DNA from 2 places in the Achromobacter sp. JCM 18799 genome. Region 2 is predicted to be linked to the other one. Evidence: riboswitches for the same ligand, from Rfam matches in the RefSeq annotation. Region 2 holds a riboswitch; the other holds the start of a gene.
The links. A riboswitch is a leader RNA that binds a small molecule or an ion and turns the genes downstream of it on or off. The one in region 2 is predicted to bind glycine.
Positions count from the first base shown of each region.

Region 1: it holds a riboswitch for glycine, as region 2 does, so the genes downstream of both, ACZ5YA_RS10035 (D-amino acid dehydrogenase) here and gcvT (glycine cleavage system aminomethyltransferase GcvT) in region 2, are expected to answer to the same signal.

Region 1 is NZ_AP043866.1:2,116,831-2,124,036, forward strand. Features, by position in the region: gene ACZ5YA_RS10020 (NAD/NADP octopine/nopaline dehydrogenase family protein) at 1-309, shown strand, start outside; gene ACZ5YA_RS10025 (3-hydroxybutyryl-CoA dehydrogenase) at 317-1,321, shown strand; gene ampC (class C beta-lactamase) at 1,339-2,499, opposite strand; glycine riboswitch at 2,628-2,720, shown strand; glycine riboswitch at 2,722-2,813, shown strand; gene ACZ5YA_RS10035 (D-amino acid dehydrogenase) at 2,858-4,087, shown strand; gene ACZ5YA_RS10040 (hypothetical protein) at 4,238-4,420, shown strand; gene ACZ5YA_RS10045 (metal-dependent hydrolase family protein) at 4,562-5,869, opposite strand; gene ACZ5YA_RS10050 (alpha/beta fold hydrolase) at 5,936-6,718, opposite strand; gene ACZ5YA_RS10055 (helix-turn-helix domain-containing protein) at 6,977-7,206, shown strand, end outside.
Region 2 is NZ_AP043866.1:3,647,627-3,654,832, forward strand. Features, by position in the region: gene gcvP (aminomethyl-transferring glycine dehydrogenase) at 1-1,501, opposite strand, end outside; gene gcvH (glycine cleavage system protein GcvH) at 1,605-1,982, opposite strand; gene gcvT (glycine cleavage system aminomethyltransferase GcvT) at 2,081-3,181, opposite strand; glycine riboswitch at 3,268-3,390, opposite strand; glycine riboswitch at 3,426-3,521, opposite strand; partial or broken gene ACZ5YA_RS17200 (ZIP family metal transporter) at 3,577-4,470, opposite strand; gene ACZ5YA_RS17205 (superoxide dismutase) at 4,501-5,115, opposite strand; gene ACZ5YA_RS17210 (BaiN/RdsA family NAD(P)/FAD-dependent oxidoreductase) at 5,265-6,467, opposite strand; gene ACZ5YA_RS17215 (arginine/lysine/ornithine decarboxylase) at 6,467-7,206, opposite strand, start outside.

The DNA.
Region 1 (7,206 bases), 1.5 Mb from region 2:
GCCGAAGGCGATGAATGGATGTACGGCCGCGGCGCCCATGGCAGGCTCACCGACAGCGGCGACTGGCGCGAGGACATAGACCTGCACACGCACCGCTACATGCTGGAGGACACGCGGCTTGGCCTGTCATTCCTGGTGTCCGCCGGCCGCTGGGCGGGCGTGCCGACGCCTGTCGCACAAGGCCTGCTGAGCCTGGCCAGCGCGGTCACGGGACGCGACCTTTACGCCGAAGGACGCACGTTCGAACGCCTGGGCCTGGACCGCCTGTCGCGCGCGGACATGCGCCAGCTTCTGGCCAAAGGCTGCTGACACGGAGATGCAAGCCATGAACGAAAGACTCTGCGTAATCGGCGCCGGCCGCATGGGCGTGGGCATCACGCTGTCATACATCCATGCCGGACTGGACGTCACGCTGATAGACATCAAGCCGCGCCCGCCCGCCGAGCAGGCCGATTACTTCGCACGCGTGCGGGACGATCTGCGCCGCGAACTCGGCATCCTGTGCAGGCTGGGCTTGCTCGATGCCGCGCAGGCAGAGGTGGCGCTGGCGCGCATCCGCCTATGCACGCGCGAGGATGCCGAAGCAGATCTGCGGCAGGCGCGCGTGGTGTTCGAAGCCGTGCCTGAACGCCTGGACGCCAAGCGCGATGCCTTTCTGTGGTTGGGAGCGGCCTGCGCGCCGGACAGCATCATCGCGTCCACCACGTCCACCTTTCTGGTCACCGAACTGGCGGAGCTGGTGCAAGGTCCGCAGCGCTTCCTGAACGCGCACTGGCTCAACCCCGCCTACCTGATACCGCTGGTGGAAGTGAGCCGCGGCCCCCAGACCAGCGAGGCCGCGACGCAAGGGCTGCTGGCAGCGCTGCGCCTGGCGGGCAAGAAGCCCGTGCAGTGCGCCCCCGCTGCCGGCTACATCGTGCCCCGCATCCAGGCCCTGGCCATGAACGAAGCGGCCCGCATGGTGGAGGAAGGCGTGGCCAGCGCCGAAGACATCGACACGGCCGTGCGCCTGGGCTTCGGCCTGCGGTTTTCGGTTCTGGGGCTGCTGGAGTTCATCGACTGGGGCGGCGGCGACATCCTCTACTACGCCTCGCGCTACCTCGCCGATGCCATCGATCCGCGCTTCGCCTCGCCTGCCGTCATCGCCAGCAACATGGAACAAGGGCGCAACGGGCTGCGCGACGGCCAGGGCTTCTATGACTACGCCGGCATGGACGTAAATGCCTACAAGATGGAGCGGCTGGCGCAATTGTGCAAGCGTCTGGAAGTGATGGACCTGTTGCCCCGCCACAACGCGGCAAGGCAGCCGCCCGCGCGATAGCGCGCCGGCCTGCGCGCCTACTTTTCCAATTCGCCCAGGATCCGGTACGCCAGCCGGACCCTGGCCTCGTTCGGATAGTTGCGGTTGGCCAGTATCACGATGCCCAGCTTCTTCGACGGCACGAATGCCACATAGCCGCCGAAGCCGTTGGTCGAACCCGTCTTGTTGATCCACACGGCCTCCTGCGGCGGCAGCGGCGGGTTCAATGCGGTCACGGGCTGGCTCTGGCTGTTGTAGTTGCCGGCATTGGCCGTCAGCAACGCGTCCAGCGTCGCCGGATAGCGCAATTGCTCCCAGGCCAGGTCCTGGGTCATGTCGCCCAGCTGGTAATAGCCGACGTGCGTCTGCGCAATCGCGCCGCGCAGTTCGGCATCGGCAAGGTTCAAGCCCATGTTCGCGTCGACGAAGCGGATCAGGTCGCGCGCGCTGGTCTTCACGCCATAGGCTTCGTCGGCCAGCACGCCCGGATTCACGCGCACGGGCGCATCCTGCTTGTTGTAGCCCTGCGCGTAGTCCGCCATCCTGGCGGCCGGCACGTCGATGTAGGTGCTGGTCAGGCCCAGCTTGGGAAACAGGTCCCGCTCCATGGCCGCCTTGAACGGCCGGTTCAGGCTCTTGGCCGCAACCACGCCCAGCATGCCGATGCTGGGGTTGGCGTAGGTGCGATACGTGCCAGCGGCATGCTCGGGCTTCCAGGCCTTGAGGTAAGCCATCATCTGCGCCTGGTTCGTGACCGCGTCGGGCACCTGCAAGGGAAAGCCGCCGGTCGTGTGCGTCCCCAGGTTGATCAGGCTCAGTTTGGCGAAGTCGCTGCCGGCGAGCTCGGGCAGATACTTGGCCGGGCTGTCGCTCAGCGCCAGGCGGCCGCGCGCCTGTGCGTAGGTTGCCAGGGTTGCCGTGTAGGTCTTGCTGATGGAGCCGATCTCGTACAGCGTGTCGCTGTCGGCCCGCCTGCCGGTTTGCCTGGATGCCACGCCATAGTTGTAGAAATGTTGCGTCCCGTTGCGGGTCACGGCGATCGACATTCCCGCAATGCCATGTTCGCGCATGACGGCCTGGACCGCCTCGTCGACCTTGCTGTCGGTCTCCGCCTGTCCGGCCTGCGCCAGCCCGCAGCCTGCGGCCATCAGCGTAAACAATCCCGTGCGCAGCATGCTGTTCAAGCGCATTCTCGTCATTCCCTGTCGTGTCGGATCGGTGGCGCCGCGACGGCGGCGCGCAAGCATCGTAACGCGGCGCGGCGCCTTATTGGTACTAACCCTTGGTCTCATTCTGGGGGATTTTGGCTATCCTCGCCTCGTCGATCCAAAACCCCGCAGAAGAGACCTGCCCCCCGCGGCAGGCGCCGACGGAGCAACCGCCCCGGAAACTCTCAGGCAAACAGGACTGCGCGGTCTAGACAATCTGGAGAGAGGCGCGGATTGCGCCCACCGAAGGGGAACCCGCCGCCGCCTGCGCCGCGGGTGAAGCTCTCAGGTACAGAGACAGATGGGGTGCTGCGGCCGGGTGGCCGCGGCCACTCAATCTGGAGCCATCATGCCCCGCATCGCCATCATTGGCGCCGGTATCACCGGCGTCACGTCCGCCTATGCCCTGAGCAAACTGGGATACCACGTCACCGTCTACGACCGCCAGCGCTATCCGGCCATGGAGACTTCCTACGCCAACGGCGGCCAGCTATCGGCCAGCAACGCCGAGGTCTGGAACAGCACCGCCACCATCATGAAAGGCCTGCGCTGGCTCGGCCGCCACAACGCGCCGCTGCTGCTCAATCCCCGCTTCAGCTGGCACAAGTACTCCTGGCTGGCGCAGTTCATCGGACAGATCCGCAACTACCGCCGCAACACCATCGAGACCACGCGGCTTGCCATTGCCGCGCGCCAGCACCTGTACGCCATGGCGGAAGAAGAAGGCATAGATTTCGACCTGGAGCGCCGCGGCATCCTGCACATCTACCACGACGCCGCCAGCTTCGAGACCGCGCGCCGCGCCAATGCCCTGCTGCAGGAAGGCGGGCTGGAACGCTACGCAGTGTCGCCCGAGGAAGCGCGCAGCATCGAACCCACGCTGCAAACCCCTTGCCATGGCGGCTTCTACACGCCCTCGGACGCCACCGGCGACATCCACAAGTTCACCAGCGGCCTGGCCCGCGCCTGCGAGCGCCGCGGCGTGCGCTTCGCGCAGGACGCCGACATCCGCAACATCAGCGTGGACGGCGCGCCCTACGTGCTCGACGTCGCGCGCGAGGGCGGCGCGCGCCGCGAGCAGCACGAGGCCGACGCCATCGTCGTCTGCGCCGGCGCCGTCAGCCGGCAGTTCGCCAGGCAGCTGGGCGACACGCTCAACATCTACCCGGTCAAGGGCTATTCCATCAGCGTGCACCTGGACGACGCCGCCAGCCAGGCGGCCGCACCGCACGTCAGCCTGCTGGACGAAGCCGCCAAGATCGTCACCAGCCGCCTCGGCGACCGCTTCCGCGTGGCCGGCACGGCCGAGTTCAACGGCTTCAACATGGACATCCGCGCCGAACGCGTGCAGCCGCTGGTGGACTGGACCCGCAAGCACTTCCCCGGCATCCGAACTTCGCGCGTGGTGCCGTGGTGCGGGCTGCGCCCCATGACGCCGAACATGATGCCCCGCGTCGGCCCGGGCAGGCGGCCGGGCGTGTTCTACAACACGGGGCATGGGCATCTGGGCTGGACCTTGTCGGCGGCGACGGCGCAGATGCTGGCGGCTAGCGTGAGGGAGGGGGTGGGAGAGGCTTGAGTTGAGGCGAGCAAACCCAGCATTGATGCAACCAGGTTTGCTCGTACCGCTTCGCCTACTTTCTGTCCGAATAATGGGATAAAAGCCGGCGGATAAGTGAACTCCAGTCTACAGTTGCACCTGTCGGTACTTGCACTGGAGGCCCATGCCGTGAAACGCTCGCATCAAGACCAGGCGATTCCATACTGCAATCGCAGCGGGGATAAGGCGGAAGCCTATGCCCTGCTCAAGCTAATCGATCGAGGCCGGCGCGAAATATCGCAGGGAAACGTCATTCCTGCGGGCCACGTCTTTGCCCAATTTGAAGCAATGGACAAAGATGCCGAGGAATGACACTCCCGATTGCATTTCTTCCGCCCGTGGTGAATCTGTTCGCGGAAATTGATCTGCAAGCTCAATAATGCAAGCTCGCTACCAATGCTCAGGTCCCGACGCTGCGCGCTCCAACTCCTTGTGTGTGTAACGCCGCGTCGGTCAATGTACTAAGGCCGCATCCCTGTCTTCGGCAGTCAGCAGTTCCGCGTCCGCATCGTGCCGGAGACTGTCCTTGCACACCTCCCCATCCTTCACAACCAGCAAGATCCTCTCCGGATCCACCAGCAGCGACAGATCCTTCAGCGGATCCCCGTCGACCATGACCACGTCCGCCAGATAGCCGGGACGCAGCATGCCCAATTCGTGCGGGCGTTGCATGATCTCGCCGCCCAGCCGAGTGGCGGACACCAGCGCTTCGGTCGGGGTCATGCCGATGTAGTCCACGAAGTATTGCAGGTCGCGGGCGTTGGTACCATGCGGCATCCAGGCAAAGCCGTAGTCGCCGCCGGGCAGGATGCGGATGCCCCGCTTGTGCATCTTGCGCAGCGACTCCGAGGCGATTTCCAGTTCGCGCTTGTAGCCCATCTGCTCGGCGATGGCGGGCGTGATGCCGTACTCGGACGCGTTGAAGGCCGTCCTGATCAGCCAGCCTATGCCCGGCGCGACGAAATGGCTGTCTTTCCTGGCTTCCAGCATGTCGAGCGCCTCTTCATCGGCAAAGCTGGCGTGGTAGATCATCTCGATGCCGTGGCGCACGCATTGCTTGACCGACTCGCTGGAACGCGCGTGCGCCGCGACACGCTTGCCATAGCGCTTGGCCTCGTTCGCCAGCATGGCGATCTCGTCTTCTGCGAACGGCGACATCTCGGCCGGCAGCCCGGCGATGTACTCGCCGGACAGATTTATCTTCAGGTGATCGACACCGTATTTGATGAAGGTGCGCGCCGAGCGCCGGATCTCTTCAGGGCCACAGCACACGCTGCCGAAGCTAAGCTCGTCGAACGGCATGTGCGGCAGCGAGTTGTCGCCCAGCGCGCCTATGGTGGTGATCTCCTGGCTGCCCGCCAGGTAACGCGGCCCCGGGCATTCGCCGGCGTTGATGGCGTTACGCAGCACCACGTCCAGGCGCGGCTTGGCCGCGGCCGCGCCGATGGCCGAGGTCCAGCCCATTTCCAGATAGCGTTTGGCCACGCGCACGCACCAGAGAATGTGCTCTTCCGGCGGCATGAACTGGATCGCCGCCAGCGTGGGCTGGTCGTTCCAGGAGAAATGCGTGTGCGCTTCCGTCATGCCGGGCATCAGGAAGCGGCCGCGCCCGTCGATGAGGCGCGCGCCCTCCCGGCTCACCTGCTCAGGCGCGCGCGCGACCTGCGAAATGCGCGCGCCGTCGATCAACACCTCGCCTTGAAAAGGCTGCTCGCCGCTGCCATCGAAGATGGCGACATTGGTAATGGCAATTTTGGACATGACAGGTCTCCTCCGGCCCGCGTCGAGGGGCCGATTTCTTATGTTGAAACGCCTGGAAAACGTGGCCTAGCGCAGCGCCGCGTGGAACTCCCGCAGAGCCTGCATGCAGGCTTGGGGCTTTTCGTAGGTGGTCCAGTGGCCGCATCCGTCCAGCACGATGCGGCGGCTGCCCGCGATGCGCGCGGCCAGGGCGTCAACGTTGGCGGGCGGCGCCACGCCGTCCTGGTCGCCGGTAATCAGGACAGCCGGTACGCCTATCGTTTCCGCGGCGGCCGGCTGTGCATCCGCCAGCGCCTCGCAGCTTTGCGCGTAGCCTTCGGGCGGCTGGCGCATCACGCTTTCGCGCACCAGCGCCAGCACGGCGGGCTGATCCTGCCTGGTCTGGGCGCTGGTCGCGCCCTTGACGATGGCGTCGGCGATCTCCTGCATGGCCGCATCGCCGCCGCGGGCCAGCGCCGCCCGCGCGCGGATGCCGGGCCGGCCCGCGTCGGGCGGCGCGGCCAGCGGGCCGAACAGGGCCAGCGACTTGACCCGGCCCGGATGCGCCACGGCAAGATGCTGGGCCACGATGGTTCCGAGCGAATGGGCGGCGACATGCGCCGCATCGACGTCCAATGCGTCCAGCAGTCCGGCCAGCGCGTCCACATAGACAGCGATGGACAGGCGCTTTTCGCCCAACGCCGAGCGCGCGCTGCCCGGCAGGTCGGGACGGATCACGCGGAAGCCGTCGAAGGCGCCCATGACGGGCGTCCAGGTATTCGAGGAACCGCCCAGGCCGTGTATGCACAACAGTGCCGGCCCCTCGCCGTCGATCTCCACGGCCATGCCGTTGACGTGTTGCGTGCTCATGCCGCCGTCTCCCTTTATCTGAACAGTCGCTGTCTGCATCGGCATTGCGCCGACGATTTTTCAGGACTGTATCGGCGCAGGCGGCGGCGCGCTTATCGCCGGGTGCGCGGACTTATCGCAGAGTCAGATTTTGTGCCTAGTGAATACACCTAGCGTGGAGAAGCGCGCAAACGCCCATAAAATTCCCGGAGCGCCGCACCCGCCCGCACGCAAGCCCAGGCTTGCGCGGCGAGGCGATAAGAAAAACGGGAGACAGAGATGCAGGAGACCTACGCCTTGCACGAAGGCGCGTTCGGCCGCGCCGTCGTGCTGGAACTGCGCGACGACCTGATCGCGCACGCGCATGCGGAAGTGCAGCTGGCCCTGTGGCTGGGCGGCGCGCGCGTGCTGGGGCATGTCGGCCAGACTCCGGTCCCCTACAGCGAACATCTGGCGCTAGGCACCAATACGTACGAATCGCACGACGCCAGGCTGCTTGAACGGTCGGG
Region 2 (7,206 bases):
TGCGGTCCAGCGCCAGATCCTTGTCGGCCAGCTTGCGCAGGTAGCGCAGCATGTCGGTTTCCGACTGCACGCTGGAGAACACCGGGTGCGTCAGGATCGCGCTTTCGCGCGCCACGCCGGCGGGGATGCCACTGGCGGCGGCCGCGTCCAGGGCGTCGATGTCGAGCTCAACGTCGTCACGTTCCAGGCCGGCGGCGAAGACATTGACCAGCGCCTGCAGGTCGGCCACGGTCACGGTCTCGTCCAGCGACACCGCCAGGCGGGCGCCGTCGACGCGGCGCAGGTTGATGTGCGCACAATCGGCGGCGGTCAGGATGGCCGGCGTCGCCGCGCCGGTTTCCAGCAGCAGCGTATCGAAGAAGGTGTCGTTGACGACGTTCACGCCCAGCTTGACCAGCTCGGCGCGCAGGATGGCGGTGCTGCGCTGCACGCGCTCGGCGATGCGGCGGATGCCGGCCGGACCGTGCCACACGGCGTACATGCCGGCCATCACGGCCAGCAGCACTTGTGCGGTGCAGATGTTGGAGGTGGCTTTTTCGCGGCGGATGTGCTGTTCGCGCGTCTGCAGCGCCAGGCGCATGGCCGGGTTGCCCTGCGCGTCCTTGGACACGCCGACCAGGCGGCCAGCCATGTTGCGCTTGAAGGCGTCCTTGCAGGCCATGAAGCCGGCATGCGGGCCGCCGAAGCCGAACGGCACGCCGAAACGCTGGGCCGAACCGATGGCGATATCCGCGCCCCATTCGCCGGGCGCGGCCAGCAAGGCCAGCGCCAGCAGGTCGGTGGCGACGGCAACGATGGCGCCTTGCGCATGCGCGGCTTCAGCCAGCTTGCGGTAGTCGGCGACGGAGCCGGTGCTGTGCGGGTATTGCAGCAGCACGCCGAAGCACTCGGGCAGGCCTTCGGCCTCGTCGCCGATGGTGATTTCAATGTCCAGGCCTTCGGCGCGCGTGCGCACGACTTCGATGGTCTGGGGATGCACGTGGCGCGAAATGAAGAACACCGGGCTCTTCGACTTGGCGCTGCGGCGTGCCAGCGTCATCGCTTCGGCGGCGGCGGTGCTTTCGTCCAGCAGCGAGGCGTTGGAGATGTCCAGCCCGGTCAGGTCGGCGACCATGGTCTGGTAATTCAGGAGGGCTTCGAGGCGACCCTGCGAGATCTCGGGCTGGTAAGGCGTGTAGGCCGTGTACCAGGCGGGATTCTCAAGAATGTTGCGCAACACCACGTTGGGCGTCTGCGTGCCGTAATACCCCTGGCCGATGTAGCTGCGGTAGACCTTGTTGCGGCCGGCGATCTGCTTCAGTTCGGCCAGCACGTCGGTTTCGCTGCGCGAGGCGGGCAGCGCCAGCGGGGCCTGGCTGCGGATCTTGGGCGGCACGACTTCTTCGATCAGGGCGTCCAGGCTGGCGCTGCCGATGACGGCAAGCATGGCGGCCTGGTCGGCGTCGGAAGGGCCGATGTGGCGGGGAATGAAGTCGGTGTGGGTGTCTAGGGCGCGCGACATGGAGAGGTCTCGGGATAGCGGGTGTCGTCGGAGGACGGACGGTATTGCATCTTGCGGACCGGGCGCGTGGCTGACGCCTGCGCGCCCGTTCCGGCCAGGCGGCTTAGCCGTTGGCGACGGCTTCGTAGCCGGCGGCGTCGAGCAGCTTGTCGGCGTCGGCGGCGTTGACCGGCTTGATCTTGAAGATCCAGGCGGTGAAGGCCGATTCGTTGATCAGGTTGGGATTGTTTTCCAGCTCTTCGTTGAACGCGACGATTTCGCCGGCCACGGGAGCGTAGATGTCCGAAGCGGCCTTGACCGATTCGACCACGCCAGCGGTTTCACCGGCGTTCAGCTTGGCGCCGACCTTCACGTCGCCAACGAAGACCAGGTCGCCCAATTGATCCTGGGCGGTATCGGTGATGCCGACGACGAACACGTCGCCTTCGGCTTTGACCCATTCATGAGACTCGGTGTACTTGCGATCGGTGGGCAGACTCATGGGAACTCCTGAGGGAATACGGGTAGATGAATGGTGTTGCGCGCCTCGCGCGGGCGGCCGTCGCCCCAGGGGCCGGCGGCTCGCGCGAAGCTTCGAGTTTACGAGTGTTCGACCGCTTTGCCGTTACGCACGAACGGCAATTTGCAAGCCAGGGCGGGCACCCATTTGCCGCGGATGTCGACCTCGACCGTGTCGCCCGGCTTGACGCCTTGCGGCAGGCGGGCAAAGCCGATCGACACGCCCAGCGTCGGCGACATGGTGCCGCTGGTGAGCTCGCCCGTGCCTTCCTTGGTGCGCACGGCCATATGCGCGCGCATCACGCCGCGCTCTTGCAGCTTCAGGCCGATGAAGGTGGCGGGCGTGGCGAACTGTTCCAGCGCGTCGCGGCCGATGAAGCGGCGCTCGGCGCTCTTCAGGGACACGGTCCAGGTCAGCCCGGCCTGGTCGGGCTGGGTCAGCTCATCCATGTCCTGGCCGTAGAGATTCATGCCGGCTTCCAGGCGCAGCGTGTCGCGCGCGCCCAGGCCGCAGGGACGCACGCCCTGGGCGACCAGGTCGCGCCACAGCTGCACCACGTCGGCGGCGGGCAGCACGATTTCAAAACCGTCCTCGCCGGTGTAGCCGGTACGGGCCACCAAGGTGTCGTCACCCACGCGGGCGGCCACGAAGGGCGTCAGCGGCTCGCTGGCGGCCTGCCAGGCCGGGCGCGCGGCCCAGACCTTGGCGCGGGCGTTCGGGCCTTGCACGGCCACCATGGCCAGGTCGCGGCGCGGGGTGATGGCGACGTCGAACTGGCCGGCCTGCTTGACGCGCTGCATCCAGGCGACGTCCTTGTCGGCCGTGCCGGCATTGACCACGACGCGCCATTCGTCGGCGGCGAAGAAATAGATGATCAGGTCGTCGATCACGCCGCCTTGCGGGTTCAGCATGCAGCTGTACAGCGCCTTGCCGGGCACGGTCAGCTTGGACACGTCGTTGGCGACCAGACGCTGCAGGAAGGCGAACGCGTCCGGACCGGCCACGTCGACGTTCAGCATGTGCGACACGTCGAACATGCCGGCGTCCTGCCGCACCGCGTGGTGCTCTTCCAGTTGCGAACCGTAGGCCAGCGGCATGTCCCAGCCGCCGAAGTCGACCATGCGGGCGCCAGAGGCGATGTGTTCTTCAGCCAGCGGGGTGCGTTTGAGGGTTGCGGACATGCGCGGAAACTCCGGGGCGGCAGTGTTGCCAGGGTTACGGAATGCCAGTGGTGCCAAGCGGGGTGCGCTTGTACAACGGCTGAATCTTCCGCCCCTCTGTCCTTTTGCCTGAGAGTTGCCCCGCATGGCGGGTTTGCACCTTCGGCGCCTGGGCTGCTCGCTATGTCCCTAGTTCAGGGGCGGCGCCAGGTCTCTCCAGAGTACTGTTTTGCCGCGTCCGCGCGGTAAAAAAACCGGGACAGGGCAAGCATGGGCGGTATGGGTTACCTGAGCGATTCCGGGCGAATTGCGCCTTCGGCGGCGGCCGGACGTACAGGCCGCTCTCTCCCGCAACATGCGTGACAGCGGCGCAAGCATACAACGAAAGCCGCAGCCAGGGAATGCCTGCGGCGGCCTCAGCCCAGCGCCGTGTCCAACAACATCATCAGCACGAAACCCAGCATCAGCCCGCAGGTCGCGTAGACCTCATGCCCCTTGCGGTGCGATTCGGGGATGATCTCGTGGCTGATCACGAACAGCATGGCGCCCGCGGCAAAACCCAGGCCCCAGGGCAGCAGCGGCTCGGACCAGCCCACCACGGCGGCGCCCAGGACCGCGCCCAGCGGCTCGACCAGGCCGGACAGCATGCCCAGCGCCACGGCAAACGCGCGCTGGTAGCCCGCCGCCAGCAGCGCCACCGCCACCACCAGCCCTTCGGGAATGTCCTGGATAGCAATGCCGGTGGCCAGCGCGGTGCCGCGCATGGCGTCGTTGCCCGCATAGCCCACGCCAATGGCCAGGCCCTCCGGCAGGTTATGCAGGGTGATGGCGAAAACGAACAGCCAGGTACGGCGCAGGCGGTGCGCCTCGATGCCTTCCCGGCCCTTGATGAAATGCTCGTGCGGCAGGGTACGGTCCATGAGCAGCAGCACCGCCGCGCCCAGCAACACGGCAGCGCCCACCGTCAAGCCGGCGCCCCAGGGGCCATAACCCAGGTCGCGGCCCGCCGCGATGCCCGGCGCCACCAGCGAAAAGGCGCTGGCGGCCAGCATCACGCCGGCGCCGAAGCCGAACATGCTGTCCTGCATTTTCTGGGGGATGGTCCGGGCGAACAGGATGGGCAAGGTGCCCAGGGCGGTAGCGCCAGCTGCGACCAGTCCGCCCAGAAGGGCATCGCCCACGTGCGGCGCACGCACGTCCAGATAGACCCACAGCTAGTGCAGGCCCAGGCAGGCCACCAATACGGCCAGGGTCCACACGCTGATGCTGGTGGCCGCCGGCCGCACGCGATGACGGCTGAAGGTATTCATGTGCCGCTGCCCTCCTTGCGAGAGATGCGCTCAGCGCTGGGCCGCCGCGTAGCGGCGCGCCACTTCAGGCCAGTTCACGACATTGTAAAAGGCGCCGATGTACTCGGGCCTGCGGTTCTGGTACTTCAGGTAGTAGGCGTGCTCCCACACGTCCAGCCCCAGAATGGGCGAGTTTCCGTGCATCAGGGGGCTGTCCTGGTTGGCGCTGCTTTCCACCACCAGCTTGCCGGCCGGTGTGACCGAAAGCCAGGCCCAACCGCTGCCAAAGCGGGTCAGCGCGGCCTTGGTGAACGCATCGCGGAAGGCGGCCTGCCCGCCCAGCTCGGAGTCAATGGCCGACGCCAACGCGCCATCCGGCTCGCCTCCGCCCTCGGGCGACATGACCGACCAGAACAGGCTGTGGTTCGCGTGGCCGCCGCCATGGTTGCGCACGGCGCCGCGTATGGCTTCGGGCAACTGCTCCAGCCGCGCCACCAGGGACTCGACCGGCTCGTTGGTGACGATGTCCGCGCCTTCCAGCGCGGCGTTCAGGCTGTTGACGTAGGTCTGATGGTGCTTGCTGTAGTGGATCTCCATCGTCATCGCGTCGATGTGGGGTTCCAGGGCGTCGTAGGCATACGGCAGGGGCGGGAGGGTATAGGCCATGCATGTCTCCGTGAGATCCGCCCCCGATTCAGGGCTTGGATATATATCGAAAACATAAATGATAAGTATTTTTATTTGATATAACAATGGCAGGTTTCCAATACCTGCCATAGCGCCGGCCTATCGGCGCCCTGTCCCGCCTGGGGAAGCTAGAGCGCCTTGCCGCAGGCCACGCCCGAGGCCCAGGCCCACTGGAAGTTGTAGCCGCCCAGCCAGCCCGTGACGTCCACGGCTTCGCCGATGAAATAAAGACCGGCGACGGTCTTGGCCTGCATGGACTTCTGGTCCAGGCCGCGCGTGTCCACGCCGCCGCGCATGACTTCGGCCTTCTTGTAGCCAGCGGTGCCGCTGGGCACCAGGCTCCACTGATGGATGTCCTGCGCCAGCGCGCGCAGGGTCTTGTCCGGCGCGTCGGCCAGGCGCAGCGCCGCCAGGCCCGGCTTGCCGCCCTGCTCCGCCAGGTGCAGCCAGCGGTCGGCCAGGCGCTTGGGCCAGAGGCCCGCCAGCACGGTATGCAGCTGCTGCCGGTTGCCCGACTTCGACGCCAACAGTTCTTCCGCCAGATCGCGGCCAGGCGCCAGATCGATCACGATGGGTTCGCCAGGCTTCCAGTAGCTGGATATCTGCAGAATGGCGGGGCCGGACAGGCCACGATGGGTGAACAGCAGGTCTTCGAGGAACTCGCCGCGCGCCTTGCCCTGCCCCGTGTGCAGATTGACTTCCAGCGCCACGCCGGACAATTCGGACAGGGACCGCCATTGCTCGGCATCGAAGGTCAGCGGCACCAGGGCGGGCCGCGGTTCCACGACCTTCAGGCCGAACTGCCGCGCAATCCTCAGGCCGAAATCGGTGGCGCCCAGTTGGGGAATGGCCATGCCGCCGGTGGCGATCACCAGTTTCGCGGCGCGGATCGGGCCTTGGCTGGTGCGCAGCTCGTAGCCCTGCTCGCCATGGCCGATCTCGGCCACCGAGCATCCCATGCGCCACTGCACCCTGCCCGCGTCGCACTCGGCGCGCAGCATTTCGATGATGGATTCGCTGGAATCGTCGCAGAACAGCTGGCCGCGATGCTTCTCGTGCCAGGCGATGTGGTGGCGCTTCATCAGCGCCAGGAAATCCTGCGGCGTGTAACCCGCCAAGGCCGAACGGCAGAAGTGCGGATTGTCGGAGAGAAAGTTGGCGGGGCCGGCGCCGATATTGGTGAAGTTGCAGCGGCCGCCGCCGGAAATGCGGATCTTCTCCGCCAGGCGCTCGGCGTGGTCGACGAGCACCACGCGCAAGCCGCGCTGGCCGGCGACCGCGGCACACATCATGCCCGCGGCGCCGGCGCCGAGTACTGCTACATCGAACATCAGTCTTCGATCAGGCAGTCGACGTAGTAGCGCTTTTCGCCGTCCGGACCCACTTCGTCGGCCAGGCCGTGGATGTAGGTTTCGAAGCCCGGGAAGCGCTGGTTGAACTCGCGCGCGAACTGCAGGTACTGGACGATGGTGCGGTTGAAGCGTTCGCCCGGGATCAGCAGGGGGATGCCCGGAGGATACGGCGTCAGCAGCACGCCAGTGACGCGGCCTTCGAGCTTGTCGATGTCGACGCGCTCGACCTCGCGGTGCGCCATGCGGGCGAAGGCGTCCGACGGCTTGAGGGCCGGCACCATGTCGCTCAGGTACATCTCGGTGGTCAGGCGGGCCACGTCGCGGGCGCGGTAGGCTTCGTGGATCTCCTGGCACAGGTCGCGCAGGCCCATGCGCTCGTAGCGGCGATGGTCGCGGCAGAATTCCGGCAGGATGCGCCACAGCGGCTGATTACGGTCGTAATCGTCCTTGAATTGCTGCAAGGCGGTCAGCAGCGTGTTCCAGCGGCCCTTGGTGATGCCGATGGTGAACAGGATGAAGAACGAATACAGGCCGGTCTTCTCGACCACCACGCCATGCTCGGTCAGGTACTTGGAGACCAGCGCGGCGGGAATGCCGGTTTCGCCGAAGCTGCCCGACATGTCCAGGCCCGGGGTGATGATCGTGGCCTTGATCGGATCCAGCATGTTGAAGCCTTCGGCCATTTCGCCGAAGCCATGCCAATGGTCGTTGGACTCCA